Regions from separate parts of the Streptosporangium sp. NPDC001559 genome, predicted to be linked through region 2. Evidence: riboswitches for the same ligand, from Rfam matches in the RefSeq annotation. Region 2 holds a riboswitch; each other region holds the start of a gene.
The links. Region 2 has a riboswitch for cyclic di-AMP ahead of ACFYY8_RS28590 (NlpC/P60 family protein). Riboswitches for the same ligand answer to the same signal wherever they lie in the genome.
Positions count from the first base shown of each region.

Region 1 (6,983 bases), on a different contig from region 2:
GTCATGTCGGCCAGCGCCTCCTTCGGGACGAGGTCGAAGCCCCGCTTGAGCTGAAGGTTGGCGACCACGGTGAACAGGTTGGCGTTGCCCGAGCGCTCCCCGTAGCCGTTGGCGCAGCCCTGTACGTGGGTGGCGCCCGCCTTCACCGCGGCCAGGGTGTTGGCCACCGCGCAGCCGGTGTCGTCGTGGCAGTGGATGCCGATCCTGGCCGTGGTCTCGACGGCGGCGGCGACGACCTCGGCGAGTTCGTCGGGGAGCATGCCGCCGTTGGTGTCGCACAGGGCGATGACCGAGACCCCCGCCTCGGCGGCGGTGCGCAGGACTTCGAGCGCGTAGGCTGGGTTGGACTTGTAGCCGTCGAAGAAGTGCTCGGCGTCGAGGAAGACCCGCTGGCCCTCCGCACGAAGGTGAGAAACCGTGTCGCGGATCATCGCGAGGTTCTCCTGGAGAGTCGTGCGAAGGGCCAGCTCCACGTGCCGGTCGTGACTCTTGGCGACAAGGGTCACGACCGGCGCGCCGGATTCGCGCAGCGCGGCGACCAACGGGTCGTCGGCGGCCTTGACGCCTGCTCGGCGGGTCGCGCCGAACGCGGCTAGCTGCGCGTGCTTCAGATCGAGCTCTGTTCGAGCCCGTCTGAAGAACTCTGTGTCCTTGGGGTTGGCGCCCGGCCAACCGCCTTCGATGAAGCCGACGCCCAGGCTGTCCAGGTGGCGGGCGATGGCCAGCTTGTCCACGACCGTGAGGTTGAGGCCCTCCTGCTGGGCACCGTCACGGAGTGTCGTGTCGTACACGTGGAAGCGGTCGTCGGCCATATCAGTCTCCTTCGCGGGGTTTCGATGTGATTCGCCGCGCGCTCTCTCGGCTCTGAGAAACAAAAAAACCCCTCACGGACGTGAGAGGTCTGCGCGCTGGCGGTGTCCTTTTTCAGCCAGCGCGCCTGCCGATAATGAGCAGACCGTAGAACATGGTGTCTTGGAGTCTGCCACACCCAACCACCACTTGACACATTGATCTCAGGATCTGGAACGCCCGTCCCGCCTGCGGGCCCGGAAATCGTTCGCGGAGACCGCTCTGACCAGCGAGAACGACTGCCCCGAGGCGGCTTCCCCGGAGGCGGCCGTGGGGCGGCGCCCACTCGCGCACGCCGCGCGGCCCGACGGCGCGCTCGCGGCGCGGTCGGGGGAGCTCATGAGTTCAGGCCGCCGGTGACCGGGTGGCGTCGCTGACGCTCCCGGTCGCCGACGGCCTCGGGTCCGTGAGATCAGCAGATCTTGTGCACCCAGTCGTGGGTGTCGGGGCGGGAGCCGTACTGGATGCCGACCAGGGCCTCGCGGACCTTGGCGGTGACCGGGCCCTGGGCGCCGTCACCGATGGTCCAGGCGCGGTCGGCGCCCTTGACCGAGCCGACCGGGCTCACCACGGCGGCGGTGCCGCAGGCGAAGACCTCGGTGAGGTCGCCGGACTCGCAGCCCGCCTGCCACTCCTCGATCGACAGGCGGCCCTCCTCGGCGGTCAGGCCGAGCTCGGCGGCCAGGGTGAGGATCGAGTCGCGGGTGATGCCGGGCAGGAGGGTGCCGGTCAGGGCGGGGGTGAGGAGCCGGTCGCCGTAGACGAAGAACAGGTTCATCCCGCCCATCTCCTCGACGTAGCGGTGCTCGTTGGCGTCGAGCCAGACGACCTGGTCGCAGCCCTGCTCGACGGCCTGGCGCTGCGCGACGAAGGCCGCGGCGTAGTTGCCGCCGCACTTGGCGAAGCCGGTGCCACCGGGGGCCGCGCGGGTGTACTCGGTGGACAGCCAGACCGAGACGGCCTTGGCCGCGCCGAAGTAGGCCGCCGCGGGAGAGGCGATCACCATGTAGCGGTAGGTCCGCGAGGGGTAGTTGACGCCGAGCGCGGGCTGGGTGGCGATCATGAAGGGGCGCAGGTAGAGGCTGTGGCCCTGGGTGGTCGGCACCCATTCGCGGTCGGTCTGCACGAGCAGTTCGATCGACTCGACGAACGCCTCCCGCGGCAGTTCCGGCATGGCCATGCGCAGCGCCGACTGGTTGAAGCGGGCGGCGTTGGCGTACGGCCTGAAGCAGGCGATCGAGCCGTTCTCCTGCCGGTAGGCCTTCAGCCCCTCGAAAAGTTCCTGGGCGTAGTGGAAGACCGAGGTCGCCGGGTCGAGGCTGAGCGGGCCGTACGGCGTGAGCCGCGCGTCGTGCCAGCCCTCTCCCTCGGTGTAGTCGATGGAGATCATGTGGTCGGTGAAGGTCTGACCGAATCCGGGATTCGCCAGTACCTGCTCGCGCTCGGCTGTGGAACGAGCGTGGTCGGAGAGCTGCACGTCGAAGGTCAGCTTCTGAGCGGTGGTCATGGCGGCGGTCCTTCTCTTCGTGGCGGAGTACACCTACGGTCCATTCTGGAACGGAGCAGGCACCGGAAAACTACTGCATATATGCCAAAATCCGGCAGCCTGCTCGGTGAGACGAACAAAAAAAGACGCGCCCGGTGGCTCTGCTGAGCCACCGGGCGCGTCTGGGGTCGTGCGGGCGGCTTGTCAGCCGGCTACTCGGGCGGTGATGTCGTCGCCGATCTCGTGGGTGGTACGGCTCGCCCACCCGGTCTGGCGCTCGACCAGGTCCTCGGCCACGGCCTGCTCGACCTTGGCCGCCTCCTCGGTCAGGCCGAGGTGGTCCAGGAGCATGGCGACCGACAGGATCGTGGCGGTCGGGTCGGCCTTGCCCTGGCCCGCGATGTCGGGGGCGCTGCCGTGGACCGGCTCGAACATGCTGGGCGCGGTGCGGTCGGGGTTGACGTTCCCGCTGGCCGCGAGGCCGATGCCACCGGCGACGGCGGCGCCGAGGTCGGTGATGATGTCGCCGAAGAGGTTGTCGGTGACGATCACGTCGAACCGCTCCGGCTGGGTGACGAAGAACATCGAGGCCGCGTCGACGTGGTAGTAGTCGGTGGCGACGTCGGGGTACTCAAGGCTGACCCGGTCGACGGTGCGGGACCACAGGTCGCCGGCGAAGGTGAGGACGTTGGTCTTGTGGATCAGCGACAGCTTCTTGCGCGGCCTGCTGAGCGCCTTCTCGAAGGCGTAGCGGACGACGCGCTCGACACCGTAGGCGGTGTTCAGCGACTCCTGCGTGGCGATCTCGTACGGCGTGCCACGGCGCAGCACACCACCGGCGCCCGCGTAGAGGCCCTCGGTGCCCTCGCGGATGACGACCATGTCGATGTCCTCGGGGCGGGAGCCGCCCAGCGGGGTCGCGACGCCGGGGAAGAGCTTGACCGGACGCAGGTTGACGTAGTGGTCGAGCTCGAAGCGGAGCTTGAGCAGCAGGTCGCGCTCCAGGATGCCCGGCGGCACACTGGGGTCGCCGACCGCGCCGAGCAGGATCGCGTCGTAACCGCGCAGTTCGTCGAGGACCGCCTCGGGCAGGATCTCACCGGTTCTGTGGTACCGGCCGGCACCCAGGTCGTAGGTGGTGGTCTCCACCTTCGTTCCGACGGCTTCGAGGACCTTCAGGCCCTCGGTGACGACCTCGACCCCGATCCCGTCTCCAGGGATGACGGCCAGACGAACATTGCGCGAATCCATACCGGGCACCCTATCTGCTCTGTCTCGACAATCGAACCATCGATCTCACCCCTCGGACACTTCCCTCTCGGGAAAGCCCCGAAAAGTTTGTCCTGTTTGCGATCTTTTGACCGTTTCGTTAAGGTCCTGGCCATTCGCATCGTCGCCTAATTCGCGCAGGCCATCCCCCTCTTTCGGTCCGCGCGGAGCCGGGGAACCACTTCCGGGGTCCACGAGGCGTCCGAGCCGCACTCCGTCTGGCGGAGCACGTTCCCGGCGTTTTCCACGAGGCCCCTCGGGGCGAGTCGGCGCCACCACGCGCCGTAGGGCGACCTCCACGCCCGAGCCCGACAGCTCACCCGGCCGGCCCTATGGAAGGAACGGTCCTGAACGGCAAGACCTACCCCCGTGTCCTGACCCTGATCGTCACCGGCTCGACCATCCTCGCGACGCCCGCCGTCGCACTGGCGGACTCCTCCCTCACCACCTCCTCCCCCACTCCTCTCCTCGCGCTCGCCGCCGCCGGGTTCGCCCTCGCGCACCCGGCCCCCACCGCGGAGAACTCCCGGACCCCGCTCACCGCCCCCACCGTCGAACCCGCCCCGGCCGGCTTCTCCGGGACCGGGCGGAAGGTCCCGGCCTGGAAGAAGGCGCTGAACTGGGCGATGTCCAAGCGCGGCACGCCGTACGTCTGGGGCGGCACGGGCAGGGGCGGCTTCGACTGCTCGGGCCTGATGCTCCGCGCGTACGGCGCCGCGGGCATCCGGCTGCCCCGCACGACGACCCAGCAGTACTCCGCGTTCGCCAGGAAGATCTCCTGGAAGAACCTCAAGCCCGGCGACCTGGTCTTCTTCCACAACCTCGGTCACGTCGGCATGATCACCAAGCCCGGTTACATGGTCCACGCCCCGCGCAGCGGCGACGTGGTCAAGGTGGAGAAGCTGCGGGCCTGGCGCCGCGCCAGCTTCGCAGGAGCCGTACGGCCGGACCCCAAGGGGGTCGAGCTCGCCGACGAGCAGGCGGAGCTGGACACGGCGATCAGGCAGTCGACCCAGGCCGGTACGGCCGTCGCCCGCTGACCCGCGCCTCTCCCGGTCCCGGGCGCCGCACCGTCCGTGGACTCGGAGGGCCTCGGGAGGACTCGGCTCAGGAGGAGTGCGGGGGCACTCCGCCGTTGTCGCGGCGGTCCAGCGCGGTCTGCAGGGCCTGGGCGGCCTCGTTCTCGTTGTCCTCGGGACGGTTCCAGGGATACATGTCGTACATGACGCTTCTCGTCTCGTTCGCACGGAGCTGACTGAAGGAGGAAGGGGAGCCTGGACCCTGGTCACGGGTCCTCATCGGATCGCGGATCCGGATCACGGATCGGCGGGAAGCCGGGGCCGACGAACGCCATCACACCGCGGCGAGTTGCCGGCCCGCCCCTGTGTCAGGCCTCGCCGCGGCAGGTAATAAGTACGAGAACCTGGCGCATTACCAGCCATAATAACCGGCCTCCTGAAATCTGTCTCACCCTTCGTGCAGCCTTCTCATATATTGAGACGACGCTCAGTCGGAAAAACAGACGGCCGCCGCCCCGCGAACGGGGGCGGCGGCCGTGGGAGCCGTGCTCCGGGATCAGTCGGCCAGGTCGACCGAGCGGCCGCTGTCGGCGCCGATCTCGCCGCCGATCTGGTCGAGCACCTCGGCCGGGATGGCGGAGTCGACGGTCAGCGCGATGAGGGCCTTGCCGCCCTTGGCGTCCCTGGCGACCTGCATGGAGGCGATGTTGATGCCGTGGTCGCCGAGGATTCGGCCGACGACGCCGACGACGCCGGGGCGGTCGTCGTAGGTGAAGAACGACAGGTGGTCGGTCGGCTCGATCTCCATCTGGTAGCCGTTGACCTCGACGATCTTCGTGACCTGCCGCGGGCCGGAGAGCGTGCCGGAGACCGAGACGGCGCGGCCGTCGGCCAGGACGCCGCGGACGGTCACCACGTTGCGCCAGTCGGGGCTCTCCGCGCTGGTCACCAGCTCGACGGTGACGCCGCGGTCCTTGGCCAGGAGCGGGGCGTTCACGTAGGTGACGGAGTCCTCGATCACGTCGGTGAAGACGCCCTTGAGGGCGGCCAGCTCCAGAACGCGGACGTCCTGGGAGGCGATCTCGCCGCGCACCTCGACGTCGAGCCTGGTGGCGACCTCACCGGCGAGAGCCGTGAAGACGCGGCCGAGCTTCTCCGCCAGGGGCAGGCCCGGCTTGACGTCCTCGGCGACGGCGCCGCCCTGGACGTTGACGGCGTCCGGCACGAACTCGCCGGCCAGGGCCAGCTTCACGCTGCGCGCGACCTGGGTGCCGGCCTTCTCCTGGGCCTCGTGGGTCGAGGCGCCCAGGTGCGGGGTGACGACGACCTGGTCCAGCTCGAACAGCGGGCTGTCGGTGACGGGCTCCTTGGGGAACACGTCGATGCCCGCGCCCGCGACGCGGCCTTCCTTGATCGCGGAGTAGAGGGCGCCCTCGTCGATGATGCCGCCGCGCGCGACGTTGATCAGGCGAACCGACGGCTTGACCTGGTGCAGCTCGCGGTCACCGATGAGCCCGATGGTCTCCTTGGACTTGGGCAGGTGCACGGTGATGAAGTCGGACTCGCGCAGGACCTCTTCGAGGGAGGCCAGCCTGACGCCCATCTGCGCGGCGCGGGCGGGCTGCAGGTAGGGGTCGTAGGCGATCAGCTCGACGCCGAACGGCTGCAGGCGCTGGGCGACCAGCTGGCCGATCTTGCCGAGGCCGAGGATGCCGACGACCTTCTCGTCCAGCTCGACGCCGGTGTACTTCGAGCGCTTCCACTCGCCGCCCTTGAGCGCGGCGTGGGCCTGGGCGACGTTGCGGGCCGAGGCGAGGATCAGCGCGACGGTGTGCTCGGCGGCGCTGGTGATGTTGGAGGTGGGCGCGTTGACGACCATGACGCCTGCCTTGGTCGCGGCCTCAACGTCGACGTTGTCGAGTCCGACGCCCGCGCGGGCGACGACGCGGAGCTTGGGCGCGGCGGCGATCGCCTCCGCGTCCACCTGGGTGGCGCTGCGCACGATGAGCGCGTCCACGTCGGCGAGGGCGGGCAGGAACTTGGCGCGGTCGGCGCCGTCGGTGTGGCGGACCTCGAAGTCGGCTCCCAGGACGGCGAGACCTGCCTCGGAGAGTTCCTCTGCGACCAGTACGACGGGCTTGTTCACGGGCTGGATCCTTTGGAGACGTGGAGGCTGCGGACGGACCTCACGTAGTCTATCGAGGCTTGTGAACGCGTTCACGAGTGTCCCGCGATCCGAGACGGTTACCCACTTCGTACACCTTCTATGCCTACAAAATTCATCTTGGTCTTGATCTAGATAAAACTTCGCGATTACCCTGATAAGCCGTGGTTCTCTACCTAAGGTTCCGTGTATGAGC
Region 1 is NZ_JBIAVG010000013.1:153,570-160,552, forward strand. It holds gene cimA (citramalate synthase) at 1-812, opposite strand, end outside; gene ACFYY8_RS27735 (branched-chain amino acid aminotransferase) at 1,262-2,356, opposite strand; gene ACFYY8_RS27740 (3-isopropylmalate dehydrogenase) at 2,540-3,586, opposite strand; cyclic di-AMP (ydaO/yuaA leader) riboswitch at 3,735-3,949, shown strand; gene ACFYY8_RS27745 (C40 family peptidase) at 3,937-4,644, shown strand; gene serA (phosphoglycerate dehydrogenase) at 5,180-6,769, opposite strand; gene ACFYY8_RS27755 (hypothetical protein) at 6,978-6,983, shown strand, end outside.
Region 1: another riboswitch for cyclic di-AMP. It lies ahead of ACFYY8_RS27745 (C40 family peptidase); the one in region 2 lies ahead of ACFYY8_RS28590 (NlpC/P60 family protein).

Region 2 (6,983 bases):
CCGTAGCCCTGCTGCTGGCCGTACCCGGGCTGGGTCTGCCCAGGGCCGGTGTTCGGCTGTGAGGCCTCCGATCGATATCCCACGACTGTCACATCGGGATCGAGTTCTCCGGGGGCCCGACCCGCGTTCTGTCCGTATTGCGGATGCCCCGACGGTGTGCGGTCGCGCTCGGGATCATCCTGCGGATACGGTGGCTGTCCGGTGCTCACCGCGTCACCTCACTTCGACTGCGCATGTGGCACATGTCAGACTCACATGCTTGCTGGTGCACAACGTATCGACATAGGTAACAACAGTCACCTTTCCGATCAGTCAGCACCACGGTCAAACTAGTCGCCCCGCGGTGTCAGATGGAGCAGCATCCGGGTGTTTCCCAAGGTGTTCGGCTTGACGTGCTCCAGATCAAGGAACTCTGCCACACCTTCGTCATAGGAGGCGAGAAGTTCCGCGTAGACCTCCGGCGCGACGGGTGTGCCCTGGATCTGCCTGAATCCGTGCCTCGCGAAGAAATCGATCTCGAAGGTGAGACAGAAGACCCTGCGCAGTCCGAGGTCTCCGGCGACGCCGATGAGACGGGAGACGATCCGGTGGCCGATTCCCATACCCCGGCAGTCGGGGTCGACGGCGACCGTGCGAATCTCGGCCAGGTCCTCCCACAGGACGTGCAGTGCTCCGCAGCCAACGACCTTTCCCGCCACGTCGGCCACCCAGAACTCCTGGATGTCCTCATAAAGGGTGACGGTCGCCTTCTCCAGCAGGCGCGGCCCCGCTCCGGCGTAGGTGTCGACCAGGCGGCGGATGGCGCGGACGTCCGGCGTCCTGGCCCGGCGCACCGTGATCTCCGCCGACGATCCTCCCGGGACGTCGCCGGAGACCGCCACCGGCTCCCCTTCCGGGATCTCCGGGGAAACCTCGTCCCGGCCGGGTACGGCCCGCACCGGGGACTGCTGCGCAACCTGCTCCATGACTGATCAGAGTACGTCCTCGTCACCGCTTGTTTACGGCCTGCCCTTATCTCGTTCGCGGGGTCCACCGGATGACTCCCACCGTCCTCTTCGCGCCCCGGGAGGCCGCCCGGCGAGCTCGCCCCGACCGGCCCCACCCAAAGGCCCGGACCTGCGAGAATCTCCGCCCCGACGCCGGGAAAGGCGGACGCCCGGCACGACACATATGTCGATCATGAAATTGCGTGACCCGACCGTGACATTTCAGTTGCGAAAGCTCCACCGGCTTCACAGTTCTGGTTGAGCATGAACCGCCAATTGCACTAATGTCCGTCCTCGATGTCAGCACCCGTAAAGTGCTGCGCCGCCGAATCCCCGACTCGGGGAACCGGGGACCCACCCTCCAGCCGTCCCCCGGGGTGAATCCGATGTGCCACCGGCGCCTCGGTAGGGCTGCCTCGGCCCGAACCCGTCAGCTAACCCGGTAGGCGGCCGAGAGAGGAGCCTGTTGGTGAAGCGCACGCGCAACCGTGGGAGAGAGAGCGCGGGCGGGAACGCCCGCCATCGAGAACACCGGGTGCGCAGGCCGCGGTACAAGGTGGTGATCGCCGGGCTCGCCTTCGCCTCCCTGTTCCTCGGCGCCCCCTTCGCCGCGACCGCGGAGCCGAAGCCGAGTCTGCAGGAGCTCGCCAAGCAGGCGGAGAAGCTGCACACCGAGATCGAGACGCTCACCGAGCAGTACAACGGCGGGCGGGTCAAGCTCAAGCAGGCGCAGCGCGCCGCGGAGAGCGCGAAGAAGACCCTCGCCGTCAGTGAGTCACAGCTGGCCGAGCGACGCACGAAGGCCACCCTGCTCGCCCAGAGCACCTACATGGCGGGTGGGCTCGCCTCGGCGCTGGCCTTCACCCAGTCGTCCAACCCGGACACCTTCCTCGACCAGGCCACCACGAACTACGCGATCCAGCAGCAGCAGAGCGAGGAGGTCGCACAGGTCAGCAAGGCGATCGAGACCGCTAAGCGCGCGCAGGCAAGCGCCAAGGCCCGCACCGACGAGGTCAAGGACCTCCTGTCCGACCTCGGCGACCGGCGGACCAAGATCGAGCGGCTGGTGAAACGGGTCGAGAGCGACCTGTTCAGCGAGGTGCGTTCGCAGGCCGGGAGCAGCCGGGGCAGCCGGGTCAAGGTCAACGTGCCGATCATCGGCTCGGGCAAGGCCGCCGAGGCCGCCCGCTGGGCCCTCACCCAGCAGCTCAAGCCGTACGTGTGGGGGGCCGAGGGCCCCAACTCCTTCGACTGCTCCGGCCTGGTGATGTGGGCCTACCAGAAGGTCGGCATCAGCCTGCCGCACTACACGGGCGACCAGTGGACCGCGGGCACCCACATCTCCTCAAGGAGCGACCTGCGCCCGGGAGACCTCGTCTTCTTCTACAGCGACCTGCACCACGTCGGGATCTACATCGGCGCGGGCCTCATGGTCCACGCGCCGCAGACCGGCGACGTCATTCACATCGCCCCGATCGACAACCGTCCCTTCGCGGGCGGGGTGCGCATCGCCGACTGAGCCGGTTCGGCCGGCCGGACCAACCGGGCGGCCGGGCCGCCCCGAACCGCCGGCGGCGGTTCGGGGAAGGACTCACCCGGGTCGCGTACGGCCGCAGCGGCCCCTCAGGGGGCTCCTGCCGTACGCGGAGGTCCGGGACGGCATCGGGTAAGGGCTCGCCTCAGATGAGGCGTCTGCGGGCCGCCCAGGCGACGGCTTCGATGGCCGTCGCCACGCCGATGCGGTCGCAGATCCCGCGGAGTCTACGGCGGACCGTTCTTCCGCTGATGTCGAGGCGGCGTCCGACCCGGTCGACCGTGACGCCCTTGGCCAGCTCCGCCAGCAGCACGAGATCCTCATCTGTGAGGCCGACCTCGCCCATGCCCAGGAGGCTGTCGCCGCGACGGGAATCCACTTCGGGATATGCCATCTGGAGTCGCTCCCCCCGCACCTGCTAATCGAGGCGTGAGTTGTCTGGAATCAGTGTCGCCCGTCAGGAACGGTAAACGGCTTGTTCAAAGGTCGTCAAGTTCCACTCTTCATAGAGGTAGCACGCGCTGTTGACATAGTGGTCGCTACGTGAAGTACTCATGATATGTCGGCGCCTTTATGGTTAAGTCACGGACAAGTCAGGGTCCGTGGCCGGGGGCACCCGCCGCGCGCCACGTCCTCGCAGAACAAGGTTTCGCCGGAGCCCCGCCGACCACGGTCCCGGCGCTGGTCGGCCGTATGGTTATGACCTATATGTGAATTTCGCCGGAAAAAGTGGAGCCCTTCCGCGTGCTTCGCCGAGCGCCTCACTACCCCTTGACGTGGTGGTTGGAAACCCCCCGCAATGGGAGGATGCCATGCCCCAGATTTACGGCATTCGGCGCAAATCTGGCGTAACATGCCGTTTACCGTACGGTATCGAACACACTGGAAATAGAGTTTCCGTCCTCCGTTTGGCCCCAATCAAATCACCGGGCGCCGGACCCCCACACGAGACCGGGCCCGCCGCCCGGCCCGCCGTGAGGGGAGCCGGGCAACGGGCCCGGTGCAGGGAAGGAAGGGTCAGCCCGTGGGCTTGACCAGAGGGAACAGGATGGTCTCGCGGATGTTCTTACCGGTGAAGGCCATGATCAGGCGGTCCACGCCGACCCCCACGCCGCCGGTCGGCGGCATGGCGTACTCAAGGGCGGTGAGGAAGTCCTCATCGAGCTGCATGGCCTCCGGGTCGCCGCCCGCGGCGAGCAGGGACTGCTCGGTGAGACGGCGGCGCTGCTCGATCGGGTCGCTCAGCTCCGAGTAACCGGTGCCGAGCTCGGTGCCGAACCCGATCAGATCCCACTTCTCGGTCAGCAGCGGGTTGTCCCGGTGCGTCCTGGCCAGCGGGGAGGTCTCCAGCGGGTAGTCCATGACGAACGTGGGCCGGACGAGGGTGTGCTCGACGAGCTCCTCGAACAGCTCCTGCACGAGCTTGCCCTGACCCCACTTGGCGTCCCATTGGACGTCGCGCGCGTCGGCGAGCTTACGGACCTGGTCGAGCGGGGTCTCGGTCGTGACCTCCTCGCCGAGCGCCTCGGAGACCGAGCCGTAAACGGTGACCCTCGGCCACACCGGCAGCCCCAGATCGATCTCCTGGCCGTCGTGGACCACCACGGAGTGCCCGAGGGCGGCCACGACCGCCCGCTGGATCATCCGCTGGGTCAGGTCGGCTATCCCGTTGTAGTCGAGATAGGTGCCGTAGGCCTCCATCATCGTGAACTCGGGGTTGTGGGTGGCGTCCGCGCCCTCGTTGCGGAAGTTGCGGTTGATCTCGAAGACCTTCTCGATGCCGCCCACCACGAGCCGCTTGAGGTAGAGCTCGATCGCGATGCGAAGGTAGAGCTCCATGTCGTAGGCGTTGATGTGGGTCCTGAACGGCCTGGCCGCCGCCCCGCCGTGGATCGGCTGGAGCATCGGCGTCTCGACCTCCAGGAACCCCTCCTCGTGCCAGAAGTCACGGATGGACCGCACGACCGCGCTGCGGGTGTAGGCCATCTTGCGCGCCTCGTCGTTGACGATGAGGTCCACGTAGCGCTGGCGGACCCGCGCCTCGGGGTCGGTGAGCCCGGCGTGCTTGTCCGGCAGCGGACGCAGGCACTTGGAGGTGATCGTCCAGCTGTCGGCCAGGATCGAAAGCTCGCCCCTGCGGGAGGTGATGACCTCGCCCACGACGCCGATCTGGTCGCCGAGGTCGACGTCGCGCTTCCACGCCGCCAGGGACCCCTCGCCGACCCGGTCCAGGGAGATCATCACCTGGAGGTCGGCCGAGCCGTCGCGGATCGTGGCGAAGCAGAGCTTGCCGCCCGTGCGCGACAGCATGACCCGACCGGTGACGCCCACCCTGTCGCCGGTCGCGGTGTCGGCGTCGAGGCCGGCGTATTTCTCGCGGACATCGCCGTTGGTCGCGGTGCGCGGGAAGTTCACCGGGTACGGCTCGACGCCCTCCGAACGGAGACGGTCGAGCTTCTCCCGGCGCACGCGCATCTGCTCCGGCAGATCGTCGGCTGGGGTGGTCACTTCATCGGTCACAGGACAAGGTTACCGATGTCCGCCAGAGGGTGTTTCCCGCTTTTTCTCCGCAGGGAGGACCGGGCCTCAGGTGGTGTTGCGGTGGTAGATGAGCCGCAGGCCGATCAGCGTGAGCCACGGCTCGTGCACGTCGACCGAGCGCGCCTCGCTCACCACCAGGGGCGCCGCGCTGCCGGTGGCGACGACGGTGACCTCGTCGGGGTCGTCGGCCAGTTCGGCCGCCATCCGCTCGACGATGCCGTCCACCTGCCCGGCGAAGCCGTAGATGATGCCCGCCTGCAGCGCCTCGACCGTGTTCTTGGCGATCACCGAGCGGGGCCGGATCAGCTCGACCTTGTGCAACTGCGCCCCGGCCGCGGCCAGCGCGTCCACCGAGATCTCGATGCCGGGGGCCGTGACCGCCCCGACGTACTCGCCCTTGGCCGAGACCGCGTCGAAGGAGGTGGCGGTGCCGAAGTCGACGATGACGCACGGCCCGCCGTACAGCTGGATGGCGGCCAGGGCGTTGACGATCCGGTCGCTGCCGACCTCCTTCGGGTTGTCCATCCTGACCGGGACCCCGGTGCGGATGCCCGGCTCGACGATCACGGCGGTGACGTCGCCGTAGTAGCGGCGGCACATCTCCCGCATCTCGTTGAGCACGGACGGCACGGTCGAGCAGAGCACGATGCCGTCGACGTCGGTGCCCTTGAGCAGCGGCGACTGCCCGAGCAACCCCTGCAGCACGACCGCGATCTCATCGGCGGTGCGCCGGGCGTCGGTGGCGATCCGCCAGTGCTCGATGACCTCCTCGCCCTCGAAAAGGCCGAGGACGGTATGGGTGTTACCGACATCGATGGCGAGCAGCATCAGTTCCCCCGAAGGTCCAAGGCGATGTCAAGGGCCGGCGCCGAGTGGGTGAGCGCGCCAACGGCAAGATAGTCAACCCCTGTTTCGGCTACGTCACGAGCCGATTCCAAGGTCAACCCGCCGCTGGCCTCAAGCCGTGCCCTGCCCGCGACCAGCCGTACGGCCCGCGACAGCTCCTCGACGGTGAAGTTGTCCAGCAGGACCTCCTCCGCCCCTTCGGTGAGGACCGGCTCGATCTGGTCGATCCTGTCCACCTCGACCTCGATCGGCAACTCCGGGTAGGCGTCCTTGACCGCGCGGAAGGCCTCGGCCACCCCGCCCGCGGCCACCACGTGGTTGTCCTTGATCAACGCGGCGTCCGAAAGGGACATGCGGTGGTTGACGCCGCCGCCGCAGCGCACCGCGTACTTCTCCAGCGCCCGCATCCCGGGAAGCGTCTTGCGGCTGTCCCTGATCCGCGCGCCCGTGCCCTCGACGGCCCGCACCCACCGGCTGGTCAGGGTGGCCACTCCGGACAGGTGGGTGAGCAGGTTGAGCGCCGTGCGCTCGGCCGTGAGCAGGTCGCGGGCCGGGCCGGAGACCGTCATCAGCACGTCGCCCCGCGCCACCCGCTCGCCGTCCTTGGCCACGCGCTCGACCGTCAGGCGGCTCCCGCCCACACGGGCGAACACCCCTTCGGCCACGGCCAGCCCGGCGACGACGCCGTCGGCCCTGGCGACCACGTCGGCGGTGGCGGTCAGCCCCTCGGGGATCGTGGCGAGGCTGGTGACGTCACCGGCCTCCTGGAGGTCCTCCGCCACGGCGACCTCGATCAGCGCCGCGACCTCGGCCGGTTCGACGCCCATCTCGGCCAGGGCCGCCTCGACCCGCGGCGGCAGGGCGTCGGAGCCTCGTCCGTGCGGCACATATGTCATGGTCGTTCCCTCCGCTGTCAGGGTCACGTCGAGGTGCCCGAGCCACCATTCATCGTTCCGTCCGGCGAAGTCCTCACGCCAGTGCGACCCGCGGGTCTCCTCCCGGTCGCGGGCCGCGGCGACCAGCGCGGAGGCGACCGTCAGCAGGTTCGTGGTCTCCCACGACTCCGTGCACGGCTC
Region 2 is NZ_JBIAVG010000014.1:82,112-89,094, forward strand. It holds partial or broken gene ACFYY8_RS28580 (hypothetical protein) at 1-62, shown strand, start outside; gene ACFYY8_RS28585 (amino-acid N-acetyltransferase) at 330-965, opposite strand; cyclic di-AMP (ydaO/yuaA leader) riboswitch at 1,300-1,450, shown strand; gene ACFYY8_RS28590 (NlpC/P60 family protein) at 1,456-2,505, shown strand; gene ACFYY8_RS28595 (LuxR family transcriptional regulator) at 2,666-2,914, opposite strand; gene lysX (bifunctional lysylphosphatidylglycerol synthetase/lysine--tRNA ligase LysX) at 3,538-4,995, opposite strand; gene ACFYY8_RS28605 (type III pantothenate kinase) at 5,107-5,889, opposite strand; gene ACFYY8_RS28610 (L-aspartate oxidase) at 5,889-6,983, opposite strand, start outside.

Region 3 (6,983 bases), on a different contig from region 2:
GGTCGCCGGATCGTGGAGACCGGGCTCGTTCTCGGGACGTCGGGCAATCTCAGCGTCCGCCTCGGCGACCTGGTCGCGGTGACCCCGGGCGGTCTGGCCCTGGACCGGCTCGAACCCGAGGCCTGCCCGGTCGTCGGCGTCGGGGGCGACCTCGTCGAGGGAGACCTGTCGCCCTCCTCTGAGACCCCCATGCACCTGGCGATCTACGCGGCGACGGGGACGACGGCCGTGGTGCACACCCACTCGACCTTCGCCACCGTGGTCTCGGCGGTCATGACCGAGCTGCCGCCGGTCCACTACAACACGACGCTGCTCGGCGGCGTGGTCAAGGTGGCGGACTACGCCACGTACGGCACCGCGGAGCTGGCCGGGAACGTCATGACCGCCCTCGGCGACCGGCAGGCGGTACTGCTGGCCAACCACGGCGGGGTGACCCTCGGCGACGACCTCCCGCAGGCCTTCGAGGCGGCCAGGCTGCTCGAATGGCTCTGCGAGGTCTACGTGCGGGCCAGGGCCCTCGGCGAGCCGAGGACGCTCACCGAGGAACAGCTCTCCGCCGTCGTACGGCGCCGCCGGGCTCCCGCCTTCCCCCTCGGCGAGGACTGACCTCCCGCGAACCTCCCACCAGGCCCCCCGCGGGGACGAGGTCCCCGCCCTGTCGACGTGAGGATCGACGCGATGCCCCTGCAGCTCACCGGTACCCCGAGCGACCCGGACCTGATCCGGCTGCCCTGGGACATCCCCCTTGAGAACTGGCCCGACCACCATCTGGTCGCCCTGCCCCGGGGTATCTCCCGGCACGTGGTGCGCTTCGCCAGGCTCTCCGGGAAGGTCTACGCGATCAAGGAGATCAGTGAGCACTACGCCAAACGCGAGTACCGCCTGCTGTGGGACCTGAACCGGCTTGACGCCCCGGCGGTCGAGCCGGTCGCCGTGGTCACCGGCAGGACCGACGCCGACGGCGAGCCGCTCGACTCCGCGCTGGTCACCGAGCACCTGCAGTTCTCCCTGCCCTACCGGGCGGTCATGTCGGGAACCATCCGCCCCGAGACGCTCACCCGGCTGCTCGACGCGCTGGCCGTACTGCTGGTGCGGCTGCACCTGACCGGTTTCTACTGGGGTGACTGCTCACTGTCGAACGTGCTGTTCCGCAGGGACGCCGACTCCTTCGCCGCCTATCTGGTCGACGCGGAGACCGGGGAACTGCACCCCATGATCAGTGAGGGGCAGCGGCTGCACGACATCGACGTCGCGCACGTCAACCTGTTCGGCGAGATGCTCGACCTGCAGGCGGGCGAGCTGCTGCACTCCTCGATCGACCCCGAGGAGGTCGCCGACTCGGTCTGCGCGCGCTATCACAGGCTCTGGGGCGAGCTCACCTCCGACGAGATCATCGAGGAGGTGGACTGGCACCGGATCGACCAGCGGATCCGCAAGCTGAACGACCTCGGTTTCGACGTCGCCGAGATGATGGTCCGCCGCAAGGCGGGCACGGGACGGCTGGTCGTGCGCCCCAAGGTGGTCGACGCGGGACACCACCAGCACAGGCTGTTCAGGCTCACCGGTCTGGACGTCGAGGAGAACCAGGCCAGGCGGCTGCTCAACGACCTCGACGCCTTCCGGGTCGCGCGCGGCCTGCGCCACGAGGACGAGGCGGTCGTGGCCCACCGGTGGCTGGCCGAGGTGTTCCAGCCGACGATCGAGGCCGTACCGGCGGACATGCGGCGCAAACTGGAGCCGGCCCAGCTCTTCCACGAGGTACTCGACCATCGCTGGTTCATCTCCGAGAAAGCCGGGCAGGACGTCGGACTGCCCGCCTCGACCGAGTCATATGTGAAGAATGTTCTTATCCACAAACCCGACGAGAAAGCCCTCCTCCCCGACGAGTAGCAAACGTTCCCCCCGTCGGTTGAAAAACCTTCTACCGCCCGACGGAATTCTTTTCCTCGCCATATCTGACTTTTCATGAATAGCTCCGGGTTCGGAGCGATTTCCCTACGCTGACCGGGCGGCGTTTTGGAGTCGTTGGCGAGGGGGAACCCGTGCTCGGAATCGAAGGCTGCCTGGCCGAGGCCATGGCCATCCCCGGCGCGCTGGACGCGGTGCTGATCGACCAGACCGGCGGGACGGCCGTGGCGGGCGGCGGCGCGGCCCGTGAAACCGACGCGGACAGGGCCGTCGCGGGGCTCGGCGAGACCTTACGGGCGATGCTCGACGGCCTCGCCGTAAGCCTCCCCGGTGAGCCCGCTGGAATCCGTGAAGTGATCATAACCACCGACGACGGATACCATTTACTGAAACCGTTGGAAACGGTGCTCGACGGTCCGCTCGTGATTTATGTCCGTCTTGATGTACATCACGCTGATCTGGCTCTGGCGCGGCATCGTCTCCAGTCCCTGTCGGGCCACCTGACCGCCCGTGCCGAGAGCCTCACCGCCCCGCCGTCGCGGCGTGAGGAACGGCACCGGCCCGGCCCACGGGGGTACTTCGGCGCGGCCGGACCACCGTGCCCGCCTGCCACGGGACCTCCCGCCGGGACCCCCGGGGGAACCGTGACGGCGGGCGACCCCGCCGACGTCGACCTGCTCATCCGGCTGAGGAACGCGCTGAGGGCACTCGCCTGAGCCTGGTCCGACGCCTTCGAGGACGCCCATGAAACCGCGGACGCTGAAGCGGACCAGAAGGAGGGTGCCGGTGGAAATCCGCGACGAGGTACGCCAGGAGATGACCCGGCTACGTGAGCGGATACCCGATGTGGACGGAAGCGTCGTGTGCGGCGCGGACGGCCTGACGATAGCCAGTGACCTGGACGGCGGTTTCGCCGAGCAGACCGGCGCCCTCTCCTCGGCGCTGCTGGCCCTCAGCCGCCGGATGGCGGACATGACGGGCAAGGGAGCCTTCGAGGAGACACTGGTCTCCGCGTCCGGCGGCTACGCGCTCCTCTACACCGCGGGCCCGAAGGTCGTCCTCACGATCCTCGCCCGTCCGGGGTCCAACCTCGGGCTGCTGCGGCTTGAGGGGCGCAGGACGGCGGAGAACCTGGCCGCCATCACCTCCCGCGCCCGGACGCCTCGGTGACCGGAGCACCGAGGACGACGACCGCCAGGGACCACACGCCGCCGAGAAGAGACCGAGGATCCGGCCCGCGGGCCGTACGGCACGGCCTGTGAACACAGAACGAGGGCGGGCACCTGTGCGGGGTGCCCGCCCTCGTCTTTCCTGAGGGGGTCTCGGACTCCGAGGGGGATCGGAGGAGGGGTCCCGGGAGAGGAACGGGACCTTCGGGGATCTCAGGAAGCGGGGATCCGAAGGGGGTCGGGGGTCTTCGGGGGATTTTTCAGGGGGTCGGGGGATGTTTCGCGATGAGTGCTTACGGCCGCGGCGCGTCGGCCAGGGCGGTCTGCGGCGGCGTGGCCGGGTTGTGGTCCATGAGCTTCCAGGCTCCGCTGGAGAAGGCCACGGGGTAGTTCTTCTTGCCGACGCCGTCGCCCCACTTGGTGATGACGTACTCGACCTTGATGTGCCCCTGGCCGTCGACGCCGTCCACGCCCAGCGTGTCGGAGTTGAAGCTGCCGCCGGTCAGGTCGGCGAAGGTCTTGGCGTCGAGGTCGATCATGACGCCGCTGCTCGACGGCACGCCGGGGCCGCGGTCGCCGACGAAGAACTTGGCCTTCTTGCCGTTGTAGAGGACGTAGCCCTCGGTGAACAGCGGCCAGCTCGGGCTGGCGATCATGCCCTTCTGCATGGGCTTGCCGCTCGCGGGCAGACCGGTGTCACCGGCGCGGCCGGAGGAGTCGTCCCAGAAGTAGGAGGCCTTGGTCGAGCCCTTGAGCAGGACGGGCTCAGCGGCGGCCGAGGTGGCGGTGGTTCCGGTGCCGGTGTCGGCTGCGGCGGGCAGCGCGGAGACGACACCCGCGGAGGTCAGGACGCTCGCTCCCAGAAGAGTGGCGGCGAGCAGACGATGGCGCAGGGCAGCGGAGAAACGCATGAAGACAGGGCTCTTTCACGAGGGAACAGGACAGCCGCTCGTGCCGGGCCGAAGACGTTCGGCGATCAGTGGGGCACGGGGCGTGAGCGCTCACAGGGAAGAGAGGCCGCACCAGGAAACAGGCGGGCGTACACGGAGCGCGGTGCGAGGCGGGGGTGCCGCGGTCAGGCGCGGCGGAAGTCTCAGTCGATCCGCGCGAAGGCGGTGCGTGCCGGTGGGTAGGCGACGACGTGATCCATGAGGGGATCTCCTCTCCATCTCGTCTACCGGGTTAGCTGACGGGTTCGGGCGGTGGAGTTGCCCTACCGCCGCGCTGACGCGGCGGATTCACCCCAAAAGGTGGGTCCCCGGTTCCCGTCGCCCTCGGGAGGCTTCGGGATTCGACGTCGACCGACCGCTCCTTCTCGTGAGGGGCAAGTCACCGGTCGAGAACAACTAGGACACTACCCACCACAAACGGACAAAGCAAAGCAAAAGCCATGAAAAGCCCAGAAGATCTACCTTCAACCCCCAAGAAAGGGACATTGGCCGGGTCTTGACCCCACTCCGCCCATGGCGTTAAGTTCGGTGAAACTGTTAGGAAACTTACCTAATAATTAACCCGCAATCATGGGCCTGACCTGCATGTTCTCCGCCCTTACACCCCCCAGGAGAAGCCCTTCATGAACAATCGGAAGCTTGGTGCGATCGCCGCCGCGGCGGCCGTACCCGTCCTGCTCTCGACGGTCATGGCCGGTTCGGCGTCCGCCCATGGATCGATGGGAACGCCCGTCAGCCGGGTCTACGCCTGCTATCTGGAGAATCCGGAGTCGCCCGACACCCCGGCCTGCAAGGCCGCCGTCGGCAAGTGGGACACCCAGCCGCTCTACGACTGGGACGAGTTGAACATCGGCACCGCCAACGGAAAGCACAGGGAGATCATCCCTGACGGGCAGCTGTGCAGCGCCGGACGCGCCAAGTACCGGGCCTACGACGCGGCCCGCACCGACTGGCCCTCCACGGCCATGCCGACCGGCGGCGGCGCCTACACCTTCCGCTACCCCTACACCGCCGACCACCCCGGCACCTTCGAGATCTACATCACGAAGGACGGCTTCGACCCGCTCCAGCCGCTGAAGTGGTCGGACCTGGACTCCACCCTGCTGGCGAAGGTCAGGAACCCGACCAAGGCCAACGGCGAGTACGTCATCCAGGGCCAGCTGCCCCCGAAGACCGGCCGCCACATCATCTACTCGATCTGGCAGCGCTCGGACAGCGCCGAGGCGTTCTACACCTGCTCCGACGTGACCTTCGGCACCGTGTCGACCCCGACCCCGACCGCCACGGCGACCGCGACGGCGACGCCCACGGTGACGCCGACGCTCACCCCGACCCCCACTCCGACCCCCACCCCCACGGTGACCCCCACTGTGACCCCCACGGTGACCCCCACCGTCATCCCGACGACCCCCTCCACGACGACCCCGCCGCCGCCGAGCCCGCTGGCCTGGGAGGCGGGGGTCGCCTACCCCACGGGGTCGATGGTGCGTTACGACGGGCAGCACTACCGCTGCCTGCAGGGGCACACCTCCCTGCCCGGCTGGGAGCCCGCCAACGTCCCCGCCCTCTGGCAGCGCCTGTGACCCCGGTGCCCCCGCCGTACGGACCGTGAGGCCGTAGGGCACGCGAACCCCTCCCATCGGCTCCCGGGCGCGGGGCCGGTGGGAGGCTCGTTCTCCCGGGCGTCACGGCCGAACCCGGTAGCGTGAGCGCGTGTCACTGACCCTCGGCTGTTGCCTGGCCGCGCTGGTGACCGTCGCGGCGCTCTACGCGCTGGCCCTGTACGGCACGGCGGGAACCGCGGCGGCCGGGGCCGTCGCCGTCACCCTCGCGGTGGCGATCACGATCGGCGTCGTGAACGGAAGCCTCAGGGACGCCGCCGGCTTCGGCACGCTCACCGCGGGCGCCGCCGCCGTCGTGTGGTCCCTCGGCCGCTCCCACCGGCGGCGCAGGACGGGCCGGGCCTCGCTCGCCGCCTACCGCGCCGCCTCGGCCGCCATCCCCAGGCTGGCCGCGACCGCCGAGCGCGACCGGCTGGCCGCCGAGCTCCACGACGTGGCCGCGCACCGGCTCACCGGCATCGCGGTCGCCTCGGCCGCGGCCCTGCGGCTCGCCGATCCCGTCATGACCGCGGAGGCGACCGCCCACGCCGCCGAGGCGGGTCGTCTGGCCGTCACCGAACTCGACCGCCTGGCCCGCATCGACCGGCGCGGCGGCGAGACGACGCTGGCCGACGTCGACACCCTGGCGGGCGATCACCCCGGGGCCGACTACCGGCGCACGGCCGTCTTCGCACCGCCCGGGACCGCGGCGCTCGCCGTCCGCATCGTCAGGGAGAGCCTGACAAACGCGATGCGTTACGCCACCGGCGCCGCCGTGCACGTCCGGGTCGAGGAGAACGTCGAGGAGAACGCGGGACACCTGGTGGTCACGGTCACCGACGAGGGCGGCCCCGCCGCCGGAGGGCTCGGTACCGGGACCGGCCTGGCCTCCCTCGGCAGGGCCGTACGCGCCGTGGGAGGGACGCTGAGCGCGGGCCCCGAGGGGGCCGGATGGGCCGTCAGGGCGGCGCTCCCGCTGCCCTCCCCGGCCGCTGGGCCCACCGGGCCCGCTGCCCTCGCCGCGCCTTCCACGTCCCCTGAGGCCCCGTGGACCCTGTGGCCCCAGTGGCCCCAGTGGCCACGCCGTACGGCGGGCTGGCGGGGCGCCGCCGCGCTCGACTGGGCCCTCGTGGTGCTGGCGGTCGCGCTGCCCGCGGGGTTCGGGCTGCTGGCCACTGAGGCGCCGCGGCCGTTCGTCTCCCCCGCCTCGGGCACGCTGCTGCTGGTCCTGCTCGTCCTGCACGCCCTGACGCTGCGCGGGCGCAGGCTGGCGCCGAAGCTGAGCCTGGCCGTGGCGCAGGGGACGTTACTGGCCTGGCTGGCGTGCGACGCGGCGGGGCTGACCGTGCCGCACT
Region 3 is NZ_JBIAVG010000008.1:268,827-275,809, forward strand. It holds gene ACFYY8_RS20125 (class II aldolase/adducin family protein) at 1-606, shown strand, start outside; gene ACFYY8_RS20130 (DUF4032 domain-containing protein) at 679-1,890, shown strand; gene ACFYY8_RS20135 (hypothetical protein) at 2,043-2,624, shown strand; gene ACFYY8_RS20140 (roadblock/LC7 domain-containing protein) at 2,695-3,078, shown strand; gene ACFYY8_RS20145 (hypothetical protein) at 3,371-3,988, opposite strand; cyclic di-AMP (ydaO/yuaA leader) riboswitch at 4,234-4,384, opposite strand; gene ACFYY8_RS20150 (lytic polysaccharide monooxygenase) at 4,651-5,610, shown strand; gene ACFYY8_RS20155 (ATP-binding protein) at 5,741-6,983, shown strand, end outside.
Region 3: another riboswitch for cyclic di-AMP. It lies ahead of ACFYY8_RS20145 (hypothetical protein); the one in region 2 lies ahead of ACFYY8_RS28590 (NlpC/P60 family protein).

Region 4 (6,983 bases), on a different contig from region 2:
AGAACTCCTCGACCTCCCGCCCGCTGTGCAGGACGAACAGGTCGCATCCGCTGCGGAAGATCCATGCCTTCTCGGTCGCCGGGATGGAGATGCCCGGCAGGCCGGAGACGAAGACGGGCCGTGGCGTGAGGCCGGAGAGGACCTCGCTGACCAGCACGTCCACCACGGGCCCGGTGCAGGCGACCAGCACCACGTCGGGCTTGAACCGCTCGGCGGCCCTGCGCAGGGCTCTGGCGGACAGCACCGGCGGGTCACCGGCCGCGCCGGCCACGGCCGCGTGGATCTGGGCCGGTGAGGGCGTGATGGGGGTACGGATCACCGTCAGCTCCGCCGTACAGCCCGAGGGCAGGCCCTCAAGCAGGTAGGCGGCCCACTTCAGGTAGGAATCCGAGTCGGCCACGGCCAGGACCTTCAACCTGTGACTCCAGTGTCGTGATGGGCGAACATCGATAGGTGCGTTCTGAGGGAGGGCGCCGCCTGGGCGGTCCACCACTCGTCGGGGACGTCCACGGTCTCCACGACGACGCCGCGGGCCGAAAGCAGGACGCGCAGGGAGGTGACCGCGGTCGAGGGCAGGCTCAGGACCCGCTGCTCGGCCTCCAGCCCGCGCAGCGTCATCTCCGCGGGGGCGCCGCCGTCGTAGACGGTGATCCCGGGCTGCCGTCCGACCCTGGCGAGGTCGCCGGGGTCCTCTCTGCGGTGCGGGAAGTAGGCGACGGGCCCGGTCGAGCCGAGTCCGGCCAGCCAGCCGAAGTAGTGCTCGCGGTGGATGAGGCCGTTGCGGACCAGGGAGGTGCCCAGGACGACGGTGCGTTCCCTCGGCCCCGGTCTGCGCATGGGCTGGGACCTGAGCCAGGCGAAGTCGTGGGTGACCAGTTCGGCCCCTCGTGCGCGTACGGCCCGCGCCAGGTCGTCGGGGACGGGAAGCGCCGTGAAGATCGACAGGCGGCCTGACCGGGCGGCCGCCCGCAGCCGTATGCCCGCGGCCGAGCCGAGCACCTTCCTGAGCGGTCCCGGGGTGGCTCTGGCCCGGAGCAGGGGCGTCCAGAACCGCCCGGTGAGCAGTTCCAGGAGCCTGATCGTGGCGAGCCCGTCGTCGACGATCACGATCCGTCCGGGCAGGGCGGTGAGCCAGGCCGCCTGGACCTTGCCGGAGAAGGCGTCGCCGACCGCCCAGCTCGTGCCCCTGCGGGGCCTGGGCATCTCGGGTGAGGGCTCGTCGAGTTCGAGCCCGGCCGGTGGGCCGAGTTTGGCGATCTCACGGCGGGTGACGGCCAGCGGGCGCAGCCCGGCCCTGGGCACCACCCGTGCGTGGGCGCCGAGCAGCCCCGCGTGGTGGGCCTCCACGGCGCAGAGCATCTGCAGCGGGGACTCCACCCAGGCAACGGCCGAACCCTGCTCCCGCGCGTGGTCTCGACCGTCCTCCACGCCGGGCGATGACCCGTTCACGACCGCCTCACCGTAACCCGGACGTCTTACGGCGCCGGGAACTACGGGTGAACACACGAATATGCCCTCTTGCGGGGCGTACCCGTGACGATCCGCCGTCATGTACGAAACCGTTTCGTACAGCCGGCCTCGGAGGTGCCGATCATGCGGACCGCTGATGACATCCCCGGCTGTCCGGCAGTACGGCACCGGTCACGGGTGACGGCAGTGGGATGGGGCCGCCGCCGCTTCGGCGCCTACCGCAGGCCCAAACCGGCCGATCCGCTGTTCGCCCTCGAACCGCGGCGCCCGGCCGGCGGCGAACCGCTCAGCCCGGCCGCTGTGGATCGCCTCCGAGGAGCTCACGGGCGTACGGTTCGCCGCACTCGCGTCACGCCCCTGACCGGCCGGGGCCGGGAGCGCCCCCTCCGGACGGGTAAAGGGACCCCCTCTTGACCCGGCGAAGGAGAGGTCGGCCAAAAGATCTACGTTTACCTGGCACGCGAAGTCCTCACCCTTGCCCTTTACCGTGCCCGGCATGACGGGATCCCCTTTCCCGCAGGGGATCGCGTCACCAAAAGGGAGATCGTCCCGGGCGGGTGAGGGCCCAGTCTTCCCCCTCGAACGGGGCCCATTCCCAAGCCAAGGCAATGTGTCGGACTTGTAATCGTCTGTCCGGTTCGCGTACGTTCAACGAATTCGCGGCGAACGCCCAGACCTTCGCAGGTCAGCGCATTGCCACGACATTGCCCGACCGTGCTCCACCAGGGGGACATCCGCCTGATGGACACGGCCGCCGAATCCGCAAGTCTCGCGGAACCGGGGACCCAAGTCCTTTGGGGTGAATCAGCGCATATGCGCTGTAGGACACTTTCCAGTCCGAACCCGTCAGCTAACCCGGTAGGCGGCATGGAAGCGACGCAAGGAGCAGTACCCCATGGCCAAGCACCGCCTTACCTCCACCCCCAAGACGCACTACCTGGCCCGTGTCGTCCTCGGCACCGCCATCGCCCTCAGCGGCGGGATCGTCGCCGGTGGACCCGCCCTGGCGGACACCCCCGAGCAGACGTCCGCCGCCGTCCAGAACGCGAGCGTGGACACCGCCAAGACCGGCCTCCAGGCCACGGCCGAGCGCCTGCCCAAGGTGACCGCCCAGCAGGTTCTGAACATCGCCTCCCAGCAGATCGGCGTCAGCGAGAACGCCCAGGGCGGCGGCACCAAGTTCCACTCCTGGTACATGTCCAGTGAGCGCGCCAAGGAGACCACCGCCCGCGACGGCGGCCGCGTCCAGGACTACGCCAACGCCCCCTGGTGCGCGATGTTCGTCTCCTGGGTCGGCGAGCAGGCCGGCATCCGCCCCACCATGGGCTGGGACGCCTACACCGTCACCCACGCCAAGTGGTTCAGGGACAACGGTCACTGGGGCACCACTCCCAAGCCCGGCGCCGTCGTCTACTTCGACTGGAAGGGCGGCAAGGACCTCGACGGGATCGACCACGTCGGCTTCGTGAAGCAGGACAACGGCAACGGCACGATCACCACGATCGAGGGCAACACCGGCAACGGCAAGGTCGAGCAGCGCATCCGTCCGACCTCCCAGGTCGTCGGCTACGGCTACCCGGTCTACAGCGGCTGACCCCACCCCTCCCTCCGTACGGCCCCCGCCGTACGAGACCCCCATCCGCGGCGGACTCCCCGCCCGCCGCGGCGGTGATCCCCCGAATCCGGAAAGGGCCGTGGCTCCCCGAGCCACGGCCCTTTCGGCATCCCACCCTCCGGTCAATATGGGAGCGCTCCCAAAAGGGAGTACGTCCGCTTTGTAGCCATTTATGCCCATGAGTCGCGAGATATTCGGACAGGGGTAACGGTTGCGTCTCGCCGTATTGACGTCTGCCCACCCGTCGGCCACGCTTCGTGGGAGCGCTCCCAACACGTTGAGGAACCGCCTCGTCGCAGAGCCGCGTCTGTCGGGGACCGGCCCGCGGCGACACCTCCCACCGATTCGGGCGAACGACCTGAGAGGGGTCCGGAATGTTGAACCACAGGCGGCGCGGCAGGCTCGCCGCGGTCACGACGGTCACGGCCGCGGCGCTGGCCTTGACCTCGTGCGGTTCCGGCGGGACGGACGGGCCCGCGTCCACGGTGGCCGAACCGGTCACCGTCACCGTGCACACCTTCGGCGGCGGCGAGAACTTCGGCTACGACAAGGCCGCCCAGACCTGGAACGCCGCCCACCCCGGCATCCAGATCAGATACCAGAACCTGACCGACCGCTTCGAGGACGTCTACCTGCCCCAGTTGCTCCAGCGGTTGCAGGCGGGCAGCGGCGCGGCCGACGTGGTCGCCCTGGACGAGGGCGCGATGGGCCTGATGAAGGCCCGCCCGCAGTTCTTCACCGACCTCGGGCAGTACGGCCTCGGAAGCCGCAAGGCCGACTTCCCCCTGGCCAAGTGGGACAACGGCGTCAACGCCGAGGGCAAGCTGTTCGCCCTCGGCACCGACATCGGCGGCATGACCATGTGCTACCGCACCGACCTGTTCGGGAAGGCGGGCCTGCCCACGGACCGCGAGGAGGTCGGCAGGCTCTGGCCCGACTGGAAGTCCTTCATGGACGTCGGCAGGAAATTCCAGGCCGCCAATCCCGGAAAGGACGCGCCGCGCTTCCTGGACGGCCCGAACACCCTCTACAACGTGATCCTCGCCCAGGAGGCGCAGAAGAACGGCGACATCACCTACATCGACACGTCCAACAAGCTCGTCATCGACGCCAACCCCGCCGTGAGGACCGCCTTCGACACGGTCAGGAGCTTCAGCGAGGCCGGGCTGACCGCCAAGCTGGCCTCCTTCACCCCGCCCTGGAACGCCGCCATCAAGAAGGGCGGCTTCGCCACGATGGGCTGCCCCGCCTGGATGCTCGGCGTGGTCTCCGGCGCCGCGGGCGAGTCGGGCAAGGGGAAGTGGGACGTCGCGACGGTGCCGGGAGGCGCGGGCAACTGGGGCGGCTCCTACCTGGCCGTGCCGAAGCAGAGCAAGCACCCGAAGGAGGCCGCCGAGGTGGTGAACTACCTCACCGGCAAGGAGGGCCAGGTCATGGCCTTCCAGGAGGCCGCCGCCTTCCCCAGTTCCCTGCCCGCCCAGCGGGACCCGGCGGTCGGGGACCTGAGGAACCCGTTCTTCAACGACGCGCCGACCGGCCGGATCTTCGGCGCGTCGGTCGAGAACCTGCAGCCGGTCTTCCTCGGCGAGAAGCACGCCCAGGTGAAGACCGCGGTCGAGAAGATCCTTGAGGGCATGGACCAGGGCTCGGTCCCCTACGACCAGGCCTGGCAGAGGTTCCTCGACGCCGGGGTCAAGGCGGCCGGCTGATCCACTTCCCCACCGGTCCCGTCGCCCCGGGACCGGTGGGGCCCGCAGAGAAACCAGCCAGGAAAGCCCCCGAAAGGCCGATCGATGACCCCGTACGCCGAAACCCCGGCCCAGGCCGGGCCCGGTGAGCGCCCGCCCGACGCGAGGAGACGGGACGGCGCGCTGTTCGCCAGGTTCGACCTGTTGGTCACCCCCTATCTCTTTGTCTCGCCGTACTTCGTGTTGTTCGTCCTCTTCGGGGTCTTCCCGCTCGGCTACACCCTGTGGGTCTCGCTGCACGACTGGGAGCTCGCCGGGGACAGGACCTTCGTGGGGGCGGGCAACTACCTGTCCCTGGTCGCCGACGAGGCCTTCTGGAACGCGGTGGTCAACACACTCGGGATGTTCGTCATCTCGACGATCCCGCAGCTCGTGCTGGCGCTGCTGCTGGCCAACGCCCTCAACAAGCGCATCCGGGGCAGGCTCGCCCTCCGCATGGGCGTGCTGCTGCCGCTGGTGACCTCCGTCGTCGCGGTCGCCGTCGTCTTCACCCAGCTCTACGGGCGTGACTACGGCATGGTCAACTGGTTCCTCGGCCTCTTCGGAGTCGACGCGGTCAACTGGCAGAACGAGAAGTGGTCCGCGTGGATCGCGATCTCCACGATGGTCGACTGGCGCTGGACCGGCTACAACGCGATCATCCTGCTGGCCGCCATGCAGACCATCCCCAGGGACCTGTACGAGGCGGCCTCCCTCGACGGCGCGAGCGTCAGGCGGCAGTTCTGGCGGATCACCGTCCCGATGCTGCGCCCGACGATCGTCTTCACCGTGTTCGTCTCGACCATCGGCGGCCTGACGCTGTTCACCGAACCGGTCATGTTCGACGGCAACCCGACGATGAGCGGCGGCGCGACCGGCCAGTACCAGACGGTGGCGATGTTCGTCGTCAAGGAGGCCTTCCGTGACTTCGACCTCGGATACGCCTCCGCCGCCGCCTGGCTGCTGTTCGTGCTGATCCTGCTCGGCACGCTCGTCAACCACCTGTTCACCCGCCGCATCGGAGGCGCCGGATGAGCCGCCCAGGGGACGCGGGACCGCTGACGAGGGCCACGCTCGCCCTCGCCGTCGTGATCTCCGCCTTTCCCGTCTACTACATGTTCGTCATGGCCACCCGGACCAACGAGGAGGCGATCGATGTTCCCCCGCCGCTGCTGCCCGGCGGCCACCTGGGGGAGAACGTCGCCCGGCTGCTCGCGGCCGAGGACGCCCACTTCCTCACCGGCCTGGTCAACTCGGCCGTCGTCTCGGTCACCGTGACCGTCTCGGTCGTGTTCATCTCCACGCTGGCCGGGTTCGCCTTCGCCAAGCTGCGTTTCCGGGGCGGGCGGGCGCTGCTCGGGCTGATCCTGGTGACGATGATGGTCCCGCTCCAGCAGATGGGCGTGGTCCCGCTGTACGAGCTCATGGTGACCCTCGGCTGGACCGGTCAGCTCAAGGCGGTGATCCTGCCCTTCCTGGTCAACGGGTTCGGGGTCTTCATGATGACCCAGTACGCCTCCCAGGCGGTGCCGGACGAACTGGTCGAGGCCGCCCGCGTCGACGGCGCCTCGACGGCGGGCGTCTACGCCCGGGTGATCCTGCCCGCGCTCAGGCCGGGCATGGCCGTACTGGCGCTGCTGGTCTTCATGCAGACCTGGAACGAGTTCATGTGGCCGTTGATCGTGCTGGACCCGGACAACCCCGTGGTGCAGACCTCGATCGCCGCGCTCAACCAGGCCCACGGTACCGACTACGTCATGTTGTTCACCGGCACGGCGGTCTCGGTCCTGCCTCTTTTCATTGTTTTCGTCGTGTTCGGCCGTCAGATCGTCGGCGGTCTCATGGAAGGTGCGGTCAAGGCGTGACGACGCAGCAGACACAGGATCAGGAGCTGAGGTTCCCGGAGGGATTCGCCTGGGGAGCGGCGACCTCCGCCTACCAGATCGAGGGCGCGGTCTCCGAGGACGGACGCGGCAGGTCCATCTGGGACACCTTCGCCCGCCTGCCGGGGCGGGTGGTGAACGGTGAGAACGCCGACGTCGCCGTCGACCACTACCACCGCTACCGCGACGACGTCCGGCTGATGGCCCGGCTCGGCCTGGGCGCCTACCGCTTCTCCGTCTCCTGGCCGCGCGTCCAGCCGGACGGCGCGGGAGCGGTCAACCAGCGGG
Region 4 is NZ_JBIAVG010000002.1:538,735-545,717, reverse strand. It holds gene ACFYY8_RS06580 (DUF6716 putative glycosyltransferase) at 1-400, opposite strand, end outside; gene ACFYY8_RS06575 (hypothetical protein) at 412-1,449, opposite strand; cyclic di-AMP (ydaO/yuaA leader) riboswitch at 2,213-2,350, shown strand; gene ACFYY8_RS06570 (CHAP domain-containing protein) at 2,366-3,064, shown strand; gene ACFYY8_RS06565 (ABC transporter substrate-binding protein) at 3,460-4,794, shown strand; gene ACFYY8_RS06560 (carbohydrate ABC transporter permease) at 4,879-5,847, shown strand; gene ACFYY8_RS06555 (carbohydrate ABC transporter permease) at 5,844-6,677, shown strand; gene ACFYY8_RS06550 (GH1 family beta-glucosidase) at 6,674-6,983, shown strand, end outside.
Region 4: another riboswitch for cyclic di-AMP. It lies ahead of ACFYY8_RS06570 (CHAP domain-containing protein); the one in region 2 lies ahead of ACFYY8_RS28590 (NlpC/P60 family protein).